3 regions of the Psychrobacter sp. AntiMn-1 genome follow, and region 2 is predicted to be linked to each of the others. Evidence: predicted binding sites of a transcription regulator. Region 2 holds the regulator's gene; each other region holds the start of a gene.
What was found. Region 2 encodes PhoB, which activates phosphate uptake and scavenging genes when phosphate is short. Its sites were predicted from a motif close to TGTCATNAANCTGTCATAA; they were not measured.

Region 1: pstS (phosphate ABC transporter substrate-binding protein PstS) is a predicted target of PhoB. The motif match lies at 2,949-2,967, and genes of this name have one in related genera.
Region 3: AOT82_RS06145 (DNA translocase FtsK) is a predicted target of PhoB. The motif match lies at 2,999-3,017, and genes of this name have one in related genera.

What each region holds. Positions count from the first base shown of each region.
Region 1 covers NZ_CP012969.1:1,909,336-1,915,076, reverse strand. Annotated here, with positions in the region: gene AOT82_RS08100 (fructose bisphosphate aldolase) at 1-144, shown strand, start outside; gene thiC (phosphomethylpyrimidine synthase ThiC) at 219-2,345, opposite strand; TPP riboswitch at 2,592-2,747, opposite strand; gene pstS (phosphate ABC transporter substrate-binding protein PstS) at 3,040-4,212, shown strand; gene pstC (phosphate ABC transporter permease subunit PstC) at 4,422-5,375, shown strand; gene pstA (phosphate ABC transporter permease PstA) at 5,529-5,741, shown strand, end outside.
Region 2 covers NZ_CP012969.1:2,382,266-2,388,006, reverse strand. Annotated here, with positions in the region: gene AOT82_RS10235 (M23 family metallopeptidase) at 1-88, shown strand, start outside; gene phoR (phosphate regulon sensor histidine kinase PhoR) at 157-1,272, opposite strand; gene phoB (phosphate regulon transcriptional regulator PhoB) at 1,365-2,069, opposite strand; gene dtd (D-aminoacyl-tRNA deacylase) at 2,182-2,634, opposite strand; gene asd (archaetidylserine decarboxylase) at 2,764-3,597, shown strand; gene AOT82_RS10210 (HD domain-containing protein) at 3,689-4,318, opposite strand; gene AOT82_RS10205 (isochorismatase family protein) at 4,449-5,024, opposite strand; gene fadA (acetyl-CoA C-acyltransferase FadA) at 5,309-5,741, opposite strand, start outside.
Region 3 covers NZ_CP012969.1:1,462,418-1,468,158, forward strand. Annotated here, with positions in the region: gene AOT82_RS06145 (DNA translocase FtsK) at 1-2,947, opposite strand, end outside; gene trxB (thioredoxin-disulfide reductase) at 3,785-4,807, shown strand; gene aat (leucyl/phenylalanyl-tRNA--protein transferase) at 4,808-5,620, shown strand; gene AOT82_RS06160 (MerR family transcriptional regulator) at 5,654-5,741, shown strand, end outside.

The sequences.
Region 1 (5,741 bases), 470 kb from region 2:
GCGAAGCTCAAACAAAACCCCGGTATGATTGCCAGCTTCTCGCGCGCCTTTACCGAAGGGTTGAGTAAGCAGCAAAGCGATGAAGAGTTTGCCGATACCATCAATACGTCGATTGAGGAGATTTATCAGGCGTCGAAGGTTTGATATTACTAAATACATAAACTAAAAAAGCCCAAACCTGATAGTCAGGTTTGGGCTTTTTTATTATAGTAAAAAGCTTATACCTCTTTGTATAACTGGCGTCCTTCCTTGTTGTATTTTTCCATCATCTCAGCCATGCCTTGACGGACTTCTTCAGCACTGGCTTCGCCTACTTGTCCGACCAGTTCTGTATCGACTTTTTTGATCAAATGATCATCATCGCTTAAGTCGCCTGATTGCGGCGTTACCTTTTTATTGGCGGCATCTTTGTCCAGTCCTGCTGCATACTCACGCACGTTTTGCGTAATTTTCATGGAGCAAAACTTCGGACCACACATAGAGCAAAAGTGTGCCGATTTATGCGCATCTTTTGGCAAGGTCTCATCGTGATATTCGCGCGCGGTATCAGGGTCGAGCGCCAGATTGAACTGATCATCCCAGCGGAATTCAAAGCGCGCTTTGGATAGCGCATTATCACGCGCCTGTGCACCAGGGTGACCTTTGGCAAGGTCGGCGGCGTGTGCAGCGATTTTATAGGTAATAATGCCGTCTTTGACGTCTTTTTTGTTTGGTAGCCCTAAGTGCTCTTTTGGTGTGACATAGCATAGCATCGCGGTACCAAACCAGCCAATCATCGCCGCACCAATCGCACTGGTGATATGGTCATAACCCGGGGCGATGTCAGTCGTTAATGGGCCCAAGGTATAGAAAGGCGCGTCCGCACACAGATCAAGCTGCAAGTCCATGTTTTCTTTGATACGGTTCATCGCCACGTGTCCAGGGCCTTCAATCATCACCTGTACGTCGTGCTCCCATGCCACTTTGGTCAATTCACCAAGCGTACGTAGTTCGCCAAACTGCGCCTCATCATTGGCATCTTGCAAGCAGCCGGGGCGTAGGCCATCACCTAGACTGAACGCCACATCGTATTGCTTCATAATCTCGCAGATATCTTCAAAATGCGTGTATAAAAAGCTCTCTTTGTGATGCGCCAGACACCACTGCGCCATGATAGAGCCGCCGCGTGAGACGATACCTGTCAAACGCTTTGCGGTGAGCGGTACATAGCGGAGCAGGACGCCTGCGTGAATGGTAAAGTAATCCACACCTTGCTCGGCTTGCTCAATCAAGGTATCACGGAATATCTCCCACGTCAGATCTTCAGCGACGCCATCGACTTTTTCTAAGGCTTGATAAATCGGTACGGTACCAATCGGCACAGGAGAGTTGCGGATTAGCCATTCACGAGTTTCATGAATGTGATTGCCCGTCGATAAATCCATGATGGTATCCGCGCCCCAACGCGTGGCCCATGTCATTTTGGAGACTTCTTCATCAATCGATGAGCCGAGCGCTGAGTTGCCGATATTGGCATTGATTTTTACCAAAAAGTTGCGCCCGATAATCATTGGCTCAGATTCAGGGTGGTTGATGTTGTTGGGGATAATTGCACGTCCAGCGGCTACTTCATCACGGACAAACTCAGGGGTGATAATTTTGGGCATATTGGCACCGAAGCTCTCACCCTCATGTTGACGCATGTCAGTCAGTTCATGCTGCTTTTGCGTCTCACGTATCGCAATATATTCCATCTCAGGGGTAATGATGCCGCGACGCGCGTAGTACATCTGAGTGACGTTTTTCCCTGCTTTGGCACGGCGCGGTTTGTCAATATGAGCAAACCTGAGGTTGGCAGTGCTGATATCACGAGCACGTGCTTGCCCGTATGAGCTAGACAGACCGCTTAGTTGCTCGGTATCACCGCGCTCGGCGATCCAGTTTTCACGCAGTTTGGGTAGACCGCGGGTCAGATCAATCTCGACATTGGGGTCAGTGTACACGCCTGAAGTATCGTACACATAAAAAGGCGGATTGTGCTCGCCATCCTTATCACCCGTACCGCCAACTGGCGTATCCGTTAAGCTGATTTCACGCATCGGTACTTGAATATCAGGCCGTGAGCCTTCGATATAGACTTTGCGCGAGGCGGGTAGGATACGGTGTAAGTCGCGCGCGTCTTCTTCAAAGCGTGCATCACTGGCGGCGCGGTGGGCAGGTGTCTTTAGCGCGTCGGCTTTTTTATCGGCTTTGGTGTCTGATACGAGAGGTATGTTATCGGCTGGGTTGTGCGTTTGGACTTGTGATGGCGCTGAGGCACTGTCTAAAGAGGCATTGTCAAAAGAGCTGCTGTTTGAAATAGTCATATGCTGTCCTAGCGTGTTGGTTTTTGAATAAAAGCAACACCGCCAGTAGCTGCGGGGCAAACACTCGTCATTCAGACAAATTTATATTATCAACACCTAACAGCGAGCAAAGAAATTGTCGCGGTTAATGGTCATCAAATAGTGGACGCCGCTTTCTATCTTCTCTCGTTATCTACGTATGCGGCGTGCATCGTTAGACAATAGCGATGATAAAAAAGTATTTTTACGCGTCCGTTGTCATCAATAACAACGTGCTTAAGACTTCCCTGCGTCGGTACTAACCGCATCAGGTTCGGCGGGTGATCTCTCAGCGAATGTAGATAGGTGGCTACTTTTATCAATGTTTAACTATAAACGTTTAATAAAGTAGGCCAATGCTACATCGCACCCCGAGTCTGTCAGTGTTGTAAATCTTCTTCATACTAACAAAATTCTGCGTTAACGGCTAATGGAATTTGGATGAAAATATCAGGCGCTTATTTTGCTATTTAGCATGGATACAAAGAACAGGAGTTATTGATAGTAATTAAAATTCCTTGATATTACTGATACTTAGAGGCGATTGCTAAATATTGTGTAAAGCGAATGCAGGATTTGAGAGGTTGTCATTAAACTGTCATAAAGATTTGGCAAGATAACGCTCATATCACAAACAATGCTTTTTTATATCGTTGTTAAATTTCAGGAGTCCTACATGCGTTATTCGTTATTAGCAGTGGCCGTTAGTTGTACATTAATGCTTACGGCGTGTAATAAGTCAACAGAAACGGCAGAACCAGCTGCTGATACGACCAGTAGCGCCGCTACCACGGCTGAAACCACCACGCAGACTCAGGCAACGCCTTCTGCTGACACGGGTTTCAAATCTGCTGAAAACATTGCCATGAATATCACAGGTGCAGGCGCATCATTCCCGCAGCCGATCTATGCCAAATGGTCTTCTGACTATAACGCTGCCACAGGTGGCCAAGTCAACTATCAATCTATTGGCTCATCTGGTGGTATCAAACAAATCCAATCAAAAACCGTCGATTTTGGTGCTTCTGATGCGCCATTAACACCTGAAGAGCTTGAAGAGTCTGGTCTTATCCAGTTCCCAACCGTGATTGGTGGCGTTGTGCCAATCGTTAACATCGATGGCGTTGAGCCAGGTCAGTTGAAGCTAGATGGTGAAACCTTAGCCAATATCTATCTGGGTAAAATCAATAACTGGAATGATCCTGCGATCAAAGCCTTGAACCCAGATTTGACTTTGCCAGATGCCGCCATCACCACAGTATTCCGCTCAGATGGTTCAGGTACGACGTTTAACTTTACCGATTATCTCGCCAAGGTATCACCAGATTGGAAAGACAGCGTTGGGGTTGATAAAACGGTCAAGTGGCCAACCTCTGCGACTGGTGCAGGTGGTAAAGGTAATGAGGGCGTCTCAAGCTACGTCAACCGCATGAAAAACTCTATCGGCTATGTGGAGTATGCCTACGCCAAGCAAAACAACATGTCACATGCCGCGCTTAAAAATGCCGCGGGCAATATCGTGCAGCCATCTGCTGAAACCTTTGCCGCCGCTGGTGACATCGATTGGTCACAACAAGAAGGCTTTTATAAAGTCATCACCAACTCTGAGACGGATCAAGCATGGCCAATCGCTGCTGCTACTTTCATCTTAGTACACAAGCAACCAGAGAATCCTCAGCAAGTCGCTGGCGTGTTGAACTTCTTTGACTGGGCGTATACCCAAGGTGATGATGATGCCATGGCGCTAGACTATGTCCCATTCTCTGATACAGCAGTGGCTCTATTCAAAGAGAAATGGAATGAGGTCAAAGGTAGCGATGGACAGCCTGTTTATAAGCCAGCGCAATAAACGATCTGTACAAGCTGCTTAATGACTTTTTGATTTCCTCTTAAGCCACTATTCTCCGGTAGTGGTTTGAGAGGTTTTATCACAGCAAATTTGACCAAAACACTAATCGCTATATTTCACGATAATCATTAGTCAAGTTGCGTTTGCTGTCATAAAACGAAATGAACACCCTGATTTTTTGAATTCACCCATTCAATGCTGAGACACTTATGACAGACTTAAGGTCCCAACTGGCTAAACAAAAACGTTACGACGCTTTATTTGTCAATTCTACCAAAGCGTTTGCCATACTCGTCCTCCTATCGTTAGGGGGCATTTTGGTGTCTCTGATTGTTGGGGCGTGGCCGAGTATCCAAGAGTTTGGTCTGGGGTTTTATAGCAGTAATAATTGGGATACGGTTTCCAATGAGTACGGGGCACTCGCGCCTATTTATGGCACCTTGGTGACGTCATTTATCGCGATTGTTATCGCTGTACCAGTCAGTTTTGGTATTGCGATATTTTTGACCGAAATGTGTCCAAAGTTCCTCAAAAAACCGCTTGGCATTGCCATTGAGCTGTTGGCAGGTATTCCTTCTATCATTTATGGGATGTGGGGCTTGTTTGTCTTTGCGCCTTTCTTTGGTGAGCATATTCAGCCATGGTTTATTGAGCATGTGGGCCCGCTACCTATCATCGGTAAGCTGTTTACAGGCGCACCCATGGGACTAGGGATGTTTACCGCGTCCTTGGTACTTGCCATCATGATTATCCCTTTTATCGCTGCCACCATGCGTGATGTTTTCTCTGTGGTGCCAGATCTACTCAAAGAGTCGGCCTACGGTATGGGTGCGACGACGTGGGAAGTGATGTTCAAGATTATCTTGCCTTATACCAAAGCGGGTGTCGTTGGCGGCGTGATTTTGGGACTGGGTCGTGCGCTCGGTGAGACCATGGCAGTGACTTTCTTGATCGGTAATGCGTTCAATATCAGCCCAAGTCTATTTACTTCTGGTGTGACCATCACCTCAGCATTGGCCAATGAGTTTGCCGAAGCGTCAAGTGAGCTGCATCTAGCATCTTTACTACATCTGGGCTTAATCTTGTTTATTATCACCTTCATCGTGCTGTCGTTGGCCAAACTGATGCTCATGCGCATGGATCACAAAGCAGGTAACCGATAAGCCTAAGCATGGTTATTGGATCTCGATTGATATTGATAAAAGATATGGGAAATAAATAGTATGGCTGCTAACAATGCGATGAATGCGCCCATGACCACCAAGCCAAGCAGCGTGGGGCGTTACAACAAGAGTCTGTACAACAAACGTCGCTGGATGAATAAGCTGGGTTTGGGGTTTGCCATGTCAGCCATGGTGTTTGGCTTATTTTGGTTATCATGGATCTTGGTGACGCTGTTTATTGAAGGCTTCCAAGGCATGGTGCAGCTGCCAATTTTTACCGCTGACACGCCACCGCCGATGAGTCCAGGTGGTTTGCGCAATGCGATCGTGGGTTCTGCCATGCTGGCGTTTTCAGGGTTGTTCATC
Region 2 (5,741 bases):
TGCAAAAGGGACACCGCCACATGTACATTACGGTATTTATATCAATGGCAGTGCCGTCAACCCTTACCCGCTTTTGCAAAAAGACTAGGTATACTAAATTAGTCATGCTAAATAAATCCGCATGACGAGTCTAAACAATATGGGGCAATGCCTGTACTAATTTGTCGCAGCCGACCTTACATACGCGGCTGGAAATACCACGCTAAATGTCGACCCCTCTCCCTCTATTGAGTCAATCTGCAACTGCGCTTCGTGCTGATGCAAAACGTGCTTCACGATAGCCAGCCCTAATCCTGTACCGCCTGTGGCACGACTACGCCCTTTATCAATACGATAAAAGCGCTCCGTCAAACGCGCAATATGTTCTGGTGCGATACCAAGTCCATCGTCCTCAACGGCAAATCGGCACCCATCCGATGTCTGCGTCCAACTGATGGTAATATTACCGCCTTTTGGCGTATATTTAATCGCATTGATGACTAAGTTGGACAAGGCGCTGATCAAGTACACCTCTGACCCATATAACCCATCATAAGTATCTATGTGCAAATGAATGGTGTGCTTGTACGCTTGGTTATATGCCTGTGCATCATCATAGATATTGGTGAGGAGTTTGGTCATATCGACATCATTAAACTCATGCGTCTCTTCGATTTCAATCTTGGAGAGCAGTAATAAGTCATTTACGATTCGATTCATACGGGCTGTTTGCTGGGTCATCAGCTCAAAACCGCGACGCCACTGCGGCGGCATGTCTGGTTGGTGAGAGAAGTTCTCCAAATAGCCCATCATTACTGTCAGCGGTGTGCGTAGCTCGTGCGAGACATTCGCCACGAAGTCTTGGCGCATTTGCTCTAAATGCTGCACGCGGGTCACATCATAAATAAATAATAGCTTCTCATCACCAAAAGGCGTGAGCTCACACTTTAGATAACGACTGGGATCGCGCCACGATTCTATATGAATACCATCATTGGGCAGGGTGGTGTTTTGATAGTACTGGCGAAACTCGGGCACAATGATAAAGTCAAACACACTTTGGCCTTTGTCAGCTGGCTGCAGTGACAAGAGATCCTGCGCCGCCTGATTCCACCACTCTAACCCATCATCTTCATTCAGTAAGATGACCGCATCTCGCAATGCTCGCAGCGCACTTCTGATTTTCTCTAATTGCTCCGCCGCATTTTGGCTAGCGATTTGTACTGGCGCATCTTGCTGGTCATTATTATAGTTATGGTCTTTTTTCTTTTTTGCTGGCGCTATCTTGTTCATTTCTTATCCTTACCACTATCCGCTATTTTATTTATTGTTATGGTGGCATTGTTCATACAAGATCAAGTTATCAAAAATCAACTTATATAAGATTAGCTTGGCTCAATAAGACTAGAGAACCGATAGCCTGTACCGCGCACCGTTTGTATCAATGTATCACAATCATAAGGGCGCAATAGTTTACGTAGACGCTTGATATGTACATCAATGGTTCGATCTTCGATATAAACGTTACCGCCCCAAACCTGATCGAGCAGCTGCGTTCTTGTGTAAGCGCGCTCTGGGTGACTCATAAAAAATGCTAATAAGCGATATTCTGTTGGGCCGACCTCGATGACTTTTCCTGCGGCTGTCACGCGCTGGCTTTTGGTATCGAGACTCAGCTGACCAATTTCGATAGGCTTGTCGCTACTCATCGCGCTACTACGGCGCAAGACCGCTTTGATTCTGGAAATCAGCTCGCGCGTCGAAAAAGGCTTGGTCATGTAATCATCTGCACCTGCATCGAGGCCGTGAACCTTGCTGTCTTCTTCGCTTTTGGCCGTTAGCATAATGACGGGTATCTCAGAGAGCATCTCATCGCTTTTGAGCATACGACAAAAATCAACACCGCTCTTGTCTCCGGGCAACATCCAATCTAATAATATTAATGACGGTCTATGATCGACCACTTGCTGATGCGCTTCTGATACGTCAGCCGCTTGTAGGCTATCAAACCCAGCCATTTCTAGCGTCATCACAACCATTTCACGAATCGCAGGTTCATCTTCAACAATCAAAATTTTCTCATTATACATAGGACATTCTCGGTGTTAGCGGACAAAATCTGGCATATAAAAAGGCGATAAATACTCACCAGTCTCTATCTATTAAACGGATTAATTATGACAGCCTGATGACACTCTGATGTCAGATCTCCAATAGAAAATTAAGTGGTCCATCATTGATGCTTTCAACTTGCATGTCAGCGCCAAACTGACCAGTGGCTACATTCGGATACTGGGTTTTGGCATAGTCGATGAGTTGCTCGAACAGCGCTTGGGCCGCATCAGGTGCCATCGCGCCACCAAAGTCAGGGCGGCGACCTTTATCCGTTTTTGCCATCAGCGTAAATTGTGACACTAATAACAATCCGCCGCCGACTTGCTGGACGTTTTTATCCAGTTTACCAAATTTGGCAGGATCGTCATCATTTTCAAAAATGCGATAGGTCAATATTTTGTCAATCATTCGCTTGGCGGCGGCGAAATCATCATCATGACCCAACCCAATATAGGCCAATATCCCATGATCAATTTTGCCAACACAATGCTCATCGATAGTGACGCTAGCACGGCTCACTCGTTGTATCAGTGCTTTCATTTACGACCTTCTTTATTTATAAATGGCTTACAGTTTATGGTCAGACAATAATACGCTGTCCATGATAAAATATGGCCATTAACTTGCCTATGCAATAATGACATCACATCCTATTTTGGTAGCCTTATTATGAATGTATTTACCACCTTACAACAGCTGGTACCGCAGCAAAAGCTCAGTAAAGTCGCTGGACGTTTGGCCGCCAGTCGTCATCCTTATGTCAAACGCACCTTTATCCGTGGTTTTGCCAAAGCTTATAATATCAGCCTAGATGAGTATGAGCGCCAGAGCCTTAATGCTTACGAGAGTTTTAATGACTTTTTTACTCGTGAACTAAAAGAAGATGCTCGCACCATCGATACCACCGCAAACGGCATCGTTAGTCCTGCTGACGGTATCATCTCTCAGCTTGGGCAAATTAAAGATCATAAAATGCTACAAGCCAAAGGGCGTCACTATGACGTTGGCCAATTGCTGGCTGATAGCGAAGATGGCCGTTATTTTGCCGATGGTAGTTTTGCGACAATCTATCTAGCTCCTAGCAATTACCACCGTGTTCATATGCCATTTGCCGGTACGCTGACCAAGACTCGCTATGTCCCTGGTACGCTGTTTTCGGTCAACAATACCACGGCAGCTAATGTGCCGGACTTGTTTGCACGTAATGAGCGTTTGGTCTGCATGTTTGATACCAAGTATGGCAAAGCGGCCGTTGTCATGGTAGGCGCTATGATTGTCGCTGGTATCGAAACCGTCGCCACTGGCAAAATTACCCGCACGGATGATATACAAGAAGCGGATCACGATATGCAGTTTGCGGCAGGTGATGAGCTTGGTCGTTTTTATTTAGGATCAACGGCTATCGTAGTGTTGCCAAAAGCAGCAAAAGCCGATTGGCAAGAGACCATGAAAGCCAATAGTTTTGTAAAAATGGGTCAATTACTGGGTGTCACGAAACCGTAATTTATTTCTAATATAATAAGAAATAAAAGCCCAGTGAAGCGTATATCACAATGCTCAACTGGGCTTTTTTATACCTAGCGTTTTTATAGATTTACGCGTCGATCAACCATCCTTGCTGGGTCGCATAGTCAATATTGTGTGATAGCCATTTATGAATAGGAGCAAAGCTGTCTTGAATAAACGCATGTGCACCTGCGACTTGACTACGTGTCACTCCAAGCTCACGCCACGTTTTGCCTTCAGTATTTAAGTTGAGCAAAAATGGCAGTAAGCGATCGACCACTTTAAGTAGCGCAGTCTCTTTACTACTGCCTGTCTCTTGCGCCTCCCAAATCTCACTCAAATTGCCAATCCCATTGCCGCGTTCGCCTTGCAATCTGGCGATACCCGCTCGCTCCTCAACATGTGCATCATGACGCGAGTCGGCGTACAAAAACGTATCGCCCGCATCAATCTCGCCCAAATCATGTACCAGTGCCATCTTTAGCAATTGTTCATGATTGACATCCAGCTCAAACAACTCAGCGATCGACCAGCATGCCATTGCTAAGTGCCAAGAATGTTCGGCAGAGTTTTCTCTGCGATCAGTCTCAGTCACGTAACTACGGCGATTCACGCGTTTGAGCGCATCTAGCTCTAGTAAGAAATGAGTGACGTCCTCTATATCGATAGTTGCAACGGATTTTTGATCGGTCAATGACGTCAGTGTGTTTGAAGACATATTTCTCTCTGATTTTTTGATAATTTTACACATTACGGTGTGGCTAACAACAAAATAGCGCTGATGTTATCAAGCGCTATCTCTTATAAGTCATTGGGTCAAATGACTGAGCACCCTATTATATAACCATCTACTTAATCAAATTCAGAATGGTTTTGAAAGCAGGGTCTTCACTGCTACGGCACAACTCAAACAAAATGGTTTCTACTGTCGAGATTATCCCACCTGCACGGCGAATACGGCGAATGGCTTGTTTTTTGTCGTATGGAAAACGCGAGCCAACGGCATCGCCAATAATGACCGGTTGCATACCATTGTCTAGCAAATCAAGCGCGGTCTGTAGCACACAGACGTGTGCCTCAACTCCGATAAGCAATACGGTACTACGGTTTTGCTGCGCTAAATGATGCCATGTGTCATTGTTATCGCAGGCACTAAATGTGACTTTTTCAAAGCTCTTTGCATTGTCGCCCTCTAGCACATCACGAAGCTCTGGCAAGCTATCGCCCAATCCTTTTTTATACTGCTCGTTGAGCATGATGGGAATACCAAGCGCTTGCAGTCCTTTGATTATGGTCACTGTTTTTTTGACGATATTTTCGTGATCATAAATGTACGGCGTGAGGCGTTCTTGTACATCGATAATCATCGCTTGGGTGTTTTCACGAGCAATTCGGTAAGTACGATCAGTAATCATGGTAGACATAGTACACTCCTTGTACGACTGATATTTATTATAAAAAGCTATTTTAGAATGGTCATTATTAGAGTTGTCATCAATAACATCTTAGCTCAGCTCACCCTTATTTAGTCACAGTTTCTTGAATGCGTCAATGGAGATAATTTTCATACGTACCTGTGTGCTCTTTACTACGCCAAGCATTAACTCGCTCATTATATTCACAAAAAACCCCCAGCCATCACGGCTAGGGGTCATTATTAGAATATTTTTAATCAACAAATGTTACAAACTGGTTGCCGATTTTAAAATTAAACACGCTCGATAATAGTGGCGATACCTTGACCAAGACCGATACACATGGTTGCAAGGCCAAGCTCGGTATCTGACTGCTCCATTGCATTGAGCAATGTCACTGTGATACGAGCACCTGAACATCCTAGTGGATGACCTAGAGCAATCGCGCCACCGTTGATGTTGACGATATCTTGCTTGTCCGTCAAGTTCAACGCTTTTAAGACTGATAGGCCTTGTGCGGCAAAGGCTTCGTTTAACTCGATGGTTTGCATGTCATCGATGCTCATGCCAGCACGCTTCAAGGCTTTGTTGGTGGCTGGTACAGGACCATAACCCATAATCGCTGCGTCACAACCAGCGACAGCCATGCTACGAATACGAGCGCGAGGCTTTAGACCAAGATCTTTGGCTTTTTGCGCGCTCATGACTAGCATCGCTGACGCACCG
Region 3 (5,741 bases), 920 kb from region 2:
CGAGCATGTCCTCAGCACCGCCACTATCCAGAATCGTACGCGAATCGACTTTTGAGTTGACACGTAGTGCTGCCCGTACTGGGATATTGGCTTTAATCAAACCCGTAATGACATCGACTGATGGGCGCTGAGTAGCTAGCATTAAGTGAATACCAGCCGCACGTGATTTTTGTGCCAAGCGCGTGATAAGCTCTTCGGCTTGCTTGCCCACCTGCATAATCATATCGGCAAACTCATCCGCGACGATGACAATCATGGGCAGCGTTTTGAGCTTTGGCGCTTGGCTAATACTCACGCTATCATTTGGTCGCCATAACGGATCGAGCATTGGCTTGCCTGATTTCTCTGCCGCGATGACTTTTTTATTAAACTCGTTGAGCTTACGAACCTTGAGTAAGCTCATTAGCTGATAGCGACGCTCCATTTCGGCCACACACCATGACAAGCTGCTAGCGGCCTCGGTCATGTCAGTAACAACTGGGGTAAGCAGATGCGGAATGTCATTATAGTTGGCAAGCTCCAGCTGCTTTGGATCAATCAAGATGAGTCGCAATTGATTGGGTGTGTACTTGAGTAACATCGATAATAGCATTGAGTTGACCAATACCGATTTACCAGAGCCTGTGGTACCAGCGACCAGCATATGCGGGGCACGCGCCAGATCAGTAATAATGGGGTTACCGCCAATGTCTTTACCCATCGCCATGCTGATTTGTGCTTTAGGGTCTTTGAACATCTCGGTACTAAGTAGCTCGATTAAGCGCACCATTTCACGTTTTTTATTGGGCACTTCGATACCAATATACGGCTTACCAGGGATGACCTCGACCACACGCAAAGAGGCCATCGATAGTGAGCGCGCCAAGTCACGTGAAATACCAGTAACTTTGCTGGCTTTGACACCAGCCGCCAGCTCCACTTCAAAACGAGTCACCACAGGCCCTGGTATGGCATTAACTACAGAGGCTTTTACATTGAACTCTTGTAGTTTGATCTCAAGCAGCTCAGATAATTGTTCAAGCTCAGCAACGGTATAGCTAGGCTTACGGTCAGGATCAGGCTTGTCCAATATAGACACTTCTGGAATAGGGGTTAGGCTACTGCGATAGGCAGCCGTCTGCATCGAGCGTGATTTTTGACTGAACGCCGCATCGTCACTGATATGCGGCATAACGGGTGCACTATCGTCAGTACTATCCTCCTCCGGCATCATGTCAGTGATATGGTTGCTACTATCACCTTCTGGTACCGCAAAGCTGACAGAAGGTTTAGCTGGGGCTACAGGCTGCGTATTTGAGGCCGAACTGACCGCTTCCACAGTTGGCGCCGCTTTTGGATTGGCAGGCGGCGTATTGGTCGGTGTCATATCCGAAATTTCTGATACTGATGCGGCCACCTCTACTGATGGCTGAGCCACTGTGACCTCAGGTACAGGCGATGACTCATTACGTTGTAATAGTTCGGACTGTGCAGCAGAGAGCCCATAAGAGTCGTCACTTAGAATGCTATTAGTGGCGTCTGACGTAGGCCTTGATAGCTCTTCTTGCGGAATTTGATTAGTGACATTAGTTTCCTCAGCAGTAGCAACCGACGATTTTGCAACAGGTTCTGATATATTGCCATGCTCCGCCAACCATGCTTCTGCCAACTTATCGACATTCTCCGTTATATCATCTGGGTGAGAGTCTTCCGGCTCAGTAATAGCCTGATTGACAGCTTGAGCATTCGTTGATTCATCCATTGAGGATTGAGTAGCTAGCTCTTGATTAGATAAATCTGATTGAGTTTCGGTTTCTACCATCGGTGCTGCCACAGAGGTTTGTACTGCTTCTTCTAGTGACACGTCAGTGACGACTTCACTCTGTGCATAGTTAGGCACAGTAGAATTATCTATGCTGTTAGTGCTATAAGCCATCTGTTCACGCGCGAGCAAATTATCAACCGTATTTGCATCATTCCATGCAAAGCTTGGCTCGACTTTGCGAACAGGCGCTGCGATAGGGTTTGGTATCGTTGATGTGTTGGTGTCACTGACTGTACTGCCAACCGTAGCATTAGCGGTCGCTGCGACCGCGTATGGTGACTCACTTTTCTCATCGCTAGACGTTGCTGCTGCTTTTGCTGTCGCCATAGATGCTTTCACACTATCAGCCAATCCGGACGTCGACAAAAAATCTGATAATACATTGCTGAATCTGCCACTATTATCTACTGCGTGAACACTATTCGCATCGTCAGCTGATTGCAACTCAAGTGGCAGCTGCTCATACTCGGCTGTTTGATTGGGATTTCCCTCTTTGATACTGTCACGGTCTTGCGACACCTCACTTTGCTCATCCAACTCGGCAGCATCTTCTTTATTTTTTAACCCTGAGCCAAGCCAAGATAGTGCTGTAATCTTCTGATATATAGAGAGCCAATGGATGTTAAAGGCAAAGGTCGCGGTAATCACAACGAACACCGCCAAGAAAACCACACTGCCCCACTGCGATAGCAACTGTGCCAAACGTTGCTGCAACTCAAGACCGATGATACCACCAGCCACGCCTTCAAGTCCCGTTGATGCAGGATTGGCTACTTGCTGAATTAAGGCAACCAGTTGTGCAAATAATGCACTGGCGCTCAACAGCAAAAACACATAAGCGACCAGTCGCATGAGCCAAAACGTCGGCTTATTGTCCCACCAAATAAGGATAGACTCATAAACCACAAACGCTAAAAACCACCATGCACCATAGCCAAAAAAGCTATAGAGCAAGTCGGACAACCAAGCGCCCGTCTGGCCACCCATATTGTTAATAGTCGTCATATCACTACTGATATGCGACCAGCTAGGATCATTGCCTGTGTAAGTCATTAAAATAACAAACAAATAAACAGCCAGTATTAGCCCAAGGAGGGTAAATATTCCCTTTTTTAAATACTCAATAAGCGGTGCTGATATCACGTAAAATCTGCCTTGTTGTTAATACTAAATGGTCGCCAGTGCATGACTAAGTCTAATCATGCTGACATAAAGTGCTGACATATAAAGGTACCTAGCAAAGTGTTTGGTTGAGATTCACCTCTCAAAAGGCCTGAGCATAGCAGTCATCGCTTAAGCTCTATCACACTTGGCATAACTTCTTATAATAACAAATACATAGGTACAGTGGCGACACTCTTATAAAGAAAGCGTGCAAGAAAGTAAATCAATGTACGATTTGCGCAAAAAATCTGCGAATAATCCAAAAGTTACTAGGGCGTATTGAACATTCGACCATGGCACTGACAGCGACTATTTTTTAGGCGATTCGATGTTAAAAATAATAAGTTTAGTCACTCTAAGCGCTTATTTTTAACGATGAAGTGGCAAAAAAGAGTCCTGTCCCCTGCTTTTATCGTTGGGGCTGATGCTAAAATTGCCCCATACTGCGTTACAAATCTCGCTAAGGCATCTGCATTATCGTCGCTTTGTGCCTTGTCTGGAACCATTTTAGCGATCAGCAGTGCCTATTTGCGAATGTTCAACACGCCCTAACAGAATACTGCTAACAATTTTGTATAGACCCCATAAAATACCAGCTGTTTCTAGCACGAGTATTTCAAGGTTATCATGCTTTGATTCTAATGATAGCTGTGTTTGTTTTAGCAAACTTGCACTTTTTGCTATCTACCCTTATGTTATTATCACACAGCAATTAGAAAAACCATATTAGTAGCAACGCTTGACGTTTTTTATTAGATTTATAACTCATATTTTTCATTCGTATATTTAGTTCGTATATTTAGAAAGGAACCACTTATGGCAACTGACACTACTGCTTCACGTCACGAAAAGCTCATCATTTTAGGCTCAGGTCCTGCCGGTTATTCGGCTGCGGTCTATGCGGCACGCGCCAACCTTAAACCTGTTATGGTAACGGGTATTGAAGTGGGTGGCCAATTAACCACCACCACCGAAGTCGATAACTGGCCAGGCGATGCGCATGATTTGACCGGTCCTGCATTAATGGAGCGTATGAAAGCACATGCTGAGCGTTTCGGTACAGAATTGGTTTATGATCATATCAATGATGTTAACTTGAATGTACGACCTTTTGAGCTGTCAGGTAACAACGGCACCTATACTTGTGATGCCCTGATTATCTCAACAGGTGCCTCTGCTCAGTACCTAGGTCTAGAATCAGAAACCAAATTTAAAGGGCTTGGCGTATCCGCTTGTGCCACTTGTGACGGTTTCTTTTATAAAGATCAAAAAGTCGCTGTGATTGGCGGTGGTAATACAGCCGTTGAAGAAGCCTTATACCTCTCTAACATTGCTTCTGAAGTCACTTTAGTGCATCGCCGTGATAGCCTGCGCTCTGAAAAAATCCTACAAGACAAGCTGTTTGAAAAAGCCAAAAACGGTAATGTCAAAATTGAGTGGAACCATCAAGTCAAAGAAGTTGTCGGTGATGACATGGGCGTCAATGGTGTCGTTATCGAATCAATGATTGATGGCAGCACCAAACAACTGGATGCAATGGGTATGTTTGTCGCCATCGGTCATAAGCCTAATACCGACCTATTCAAAGGTCAATTGGATATGAAAGATGGCTATCTGGTCGTCAATAGTGGCTTGAATGGTAATGCCACGCAGACCAGTATCGAAGGGGTGTTTGCCGCAGGTGACGTGGCTGATCATGTCTATCGTCAAGCCATTACCTCTGCTGGTACTGGCTGTATGGCAGCGCTGGATGCTGAGAAATATTTGGATGCTATCGGTGAGACAACGGCGAAAGACCATACCTATGCGTCAACGCTGACTGCTGATCAAGAAGACTAAATGAATAACTTTGCGCAGCACGGCGATCATGATCAATACATCACGCCTGAGACTTTACAAAGTCTTGGGCGTTATGACTTTCCTGATCCTATTTCTATCGATCCTGAGGGCATTGGTATTGTCGCGATGGGTGGCGATCTTGCACCCGATACATTAATATCTGCTTATGCACAAGGACTGTTTCCATGGTTCAATGAAGATGAGCCTATCGCTTGGTGGTGTCCTGAGCCGCGTTGTGTGATCGTCCCATCTGATTATCAACCGAGTAAGTCACTGCGCAAGCAAGCAAGTCGCACGCGTTGGCAACTAACACTCAATCAAGCTTTTGATGACGTCATACATGCCTGTAGTCTGCCGCGTAGCGATGGTCTTAATAATGACCTGCCCGAACGCGAACACACTTGGATTCATGAAGAGATGATTGAGGCTTATACCAAACTGCATGCGCAAGGATTTGCCCATAGCATTGAGGTGTGGGACGAGACAGGTCAGCTCATTGGTGGATTATATGGGCTAAAGATCAACGGCATCTATTTTGGTGAATCCATGTTTCATCGTGCCTCTAATGCGTCAAAACTCGCGTTTTGGGGGTTGATGCGCTTATGTGAGCAAAGTCATGTTGCACTTGTCGACTGCCAGTTACCTAATGATCATCTCATGAGCTTGGGTGCCACTACTCTACCGCGTCCTGACTTTCTTGCTCAATTAGATCGCTTAATAAGCAGTCGCTCCATCAATTGGCACAATAATTTTCATCAGCCATTGGCCGTATCCCTTCTCGATACAGCAAATCCTTGGCAGCATCAATCATGAAATCTACAAAAGCTAAAGAGTTAAGAGAATTTTATGGCGCTTGATACCTCATTTCTGCTAATCGGAGAGCTGGCAGCAAAAGCCAATACAACCAAAGACACCGTGCGTCACTATGAACAGT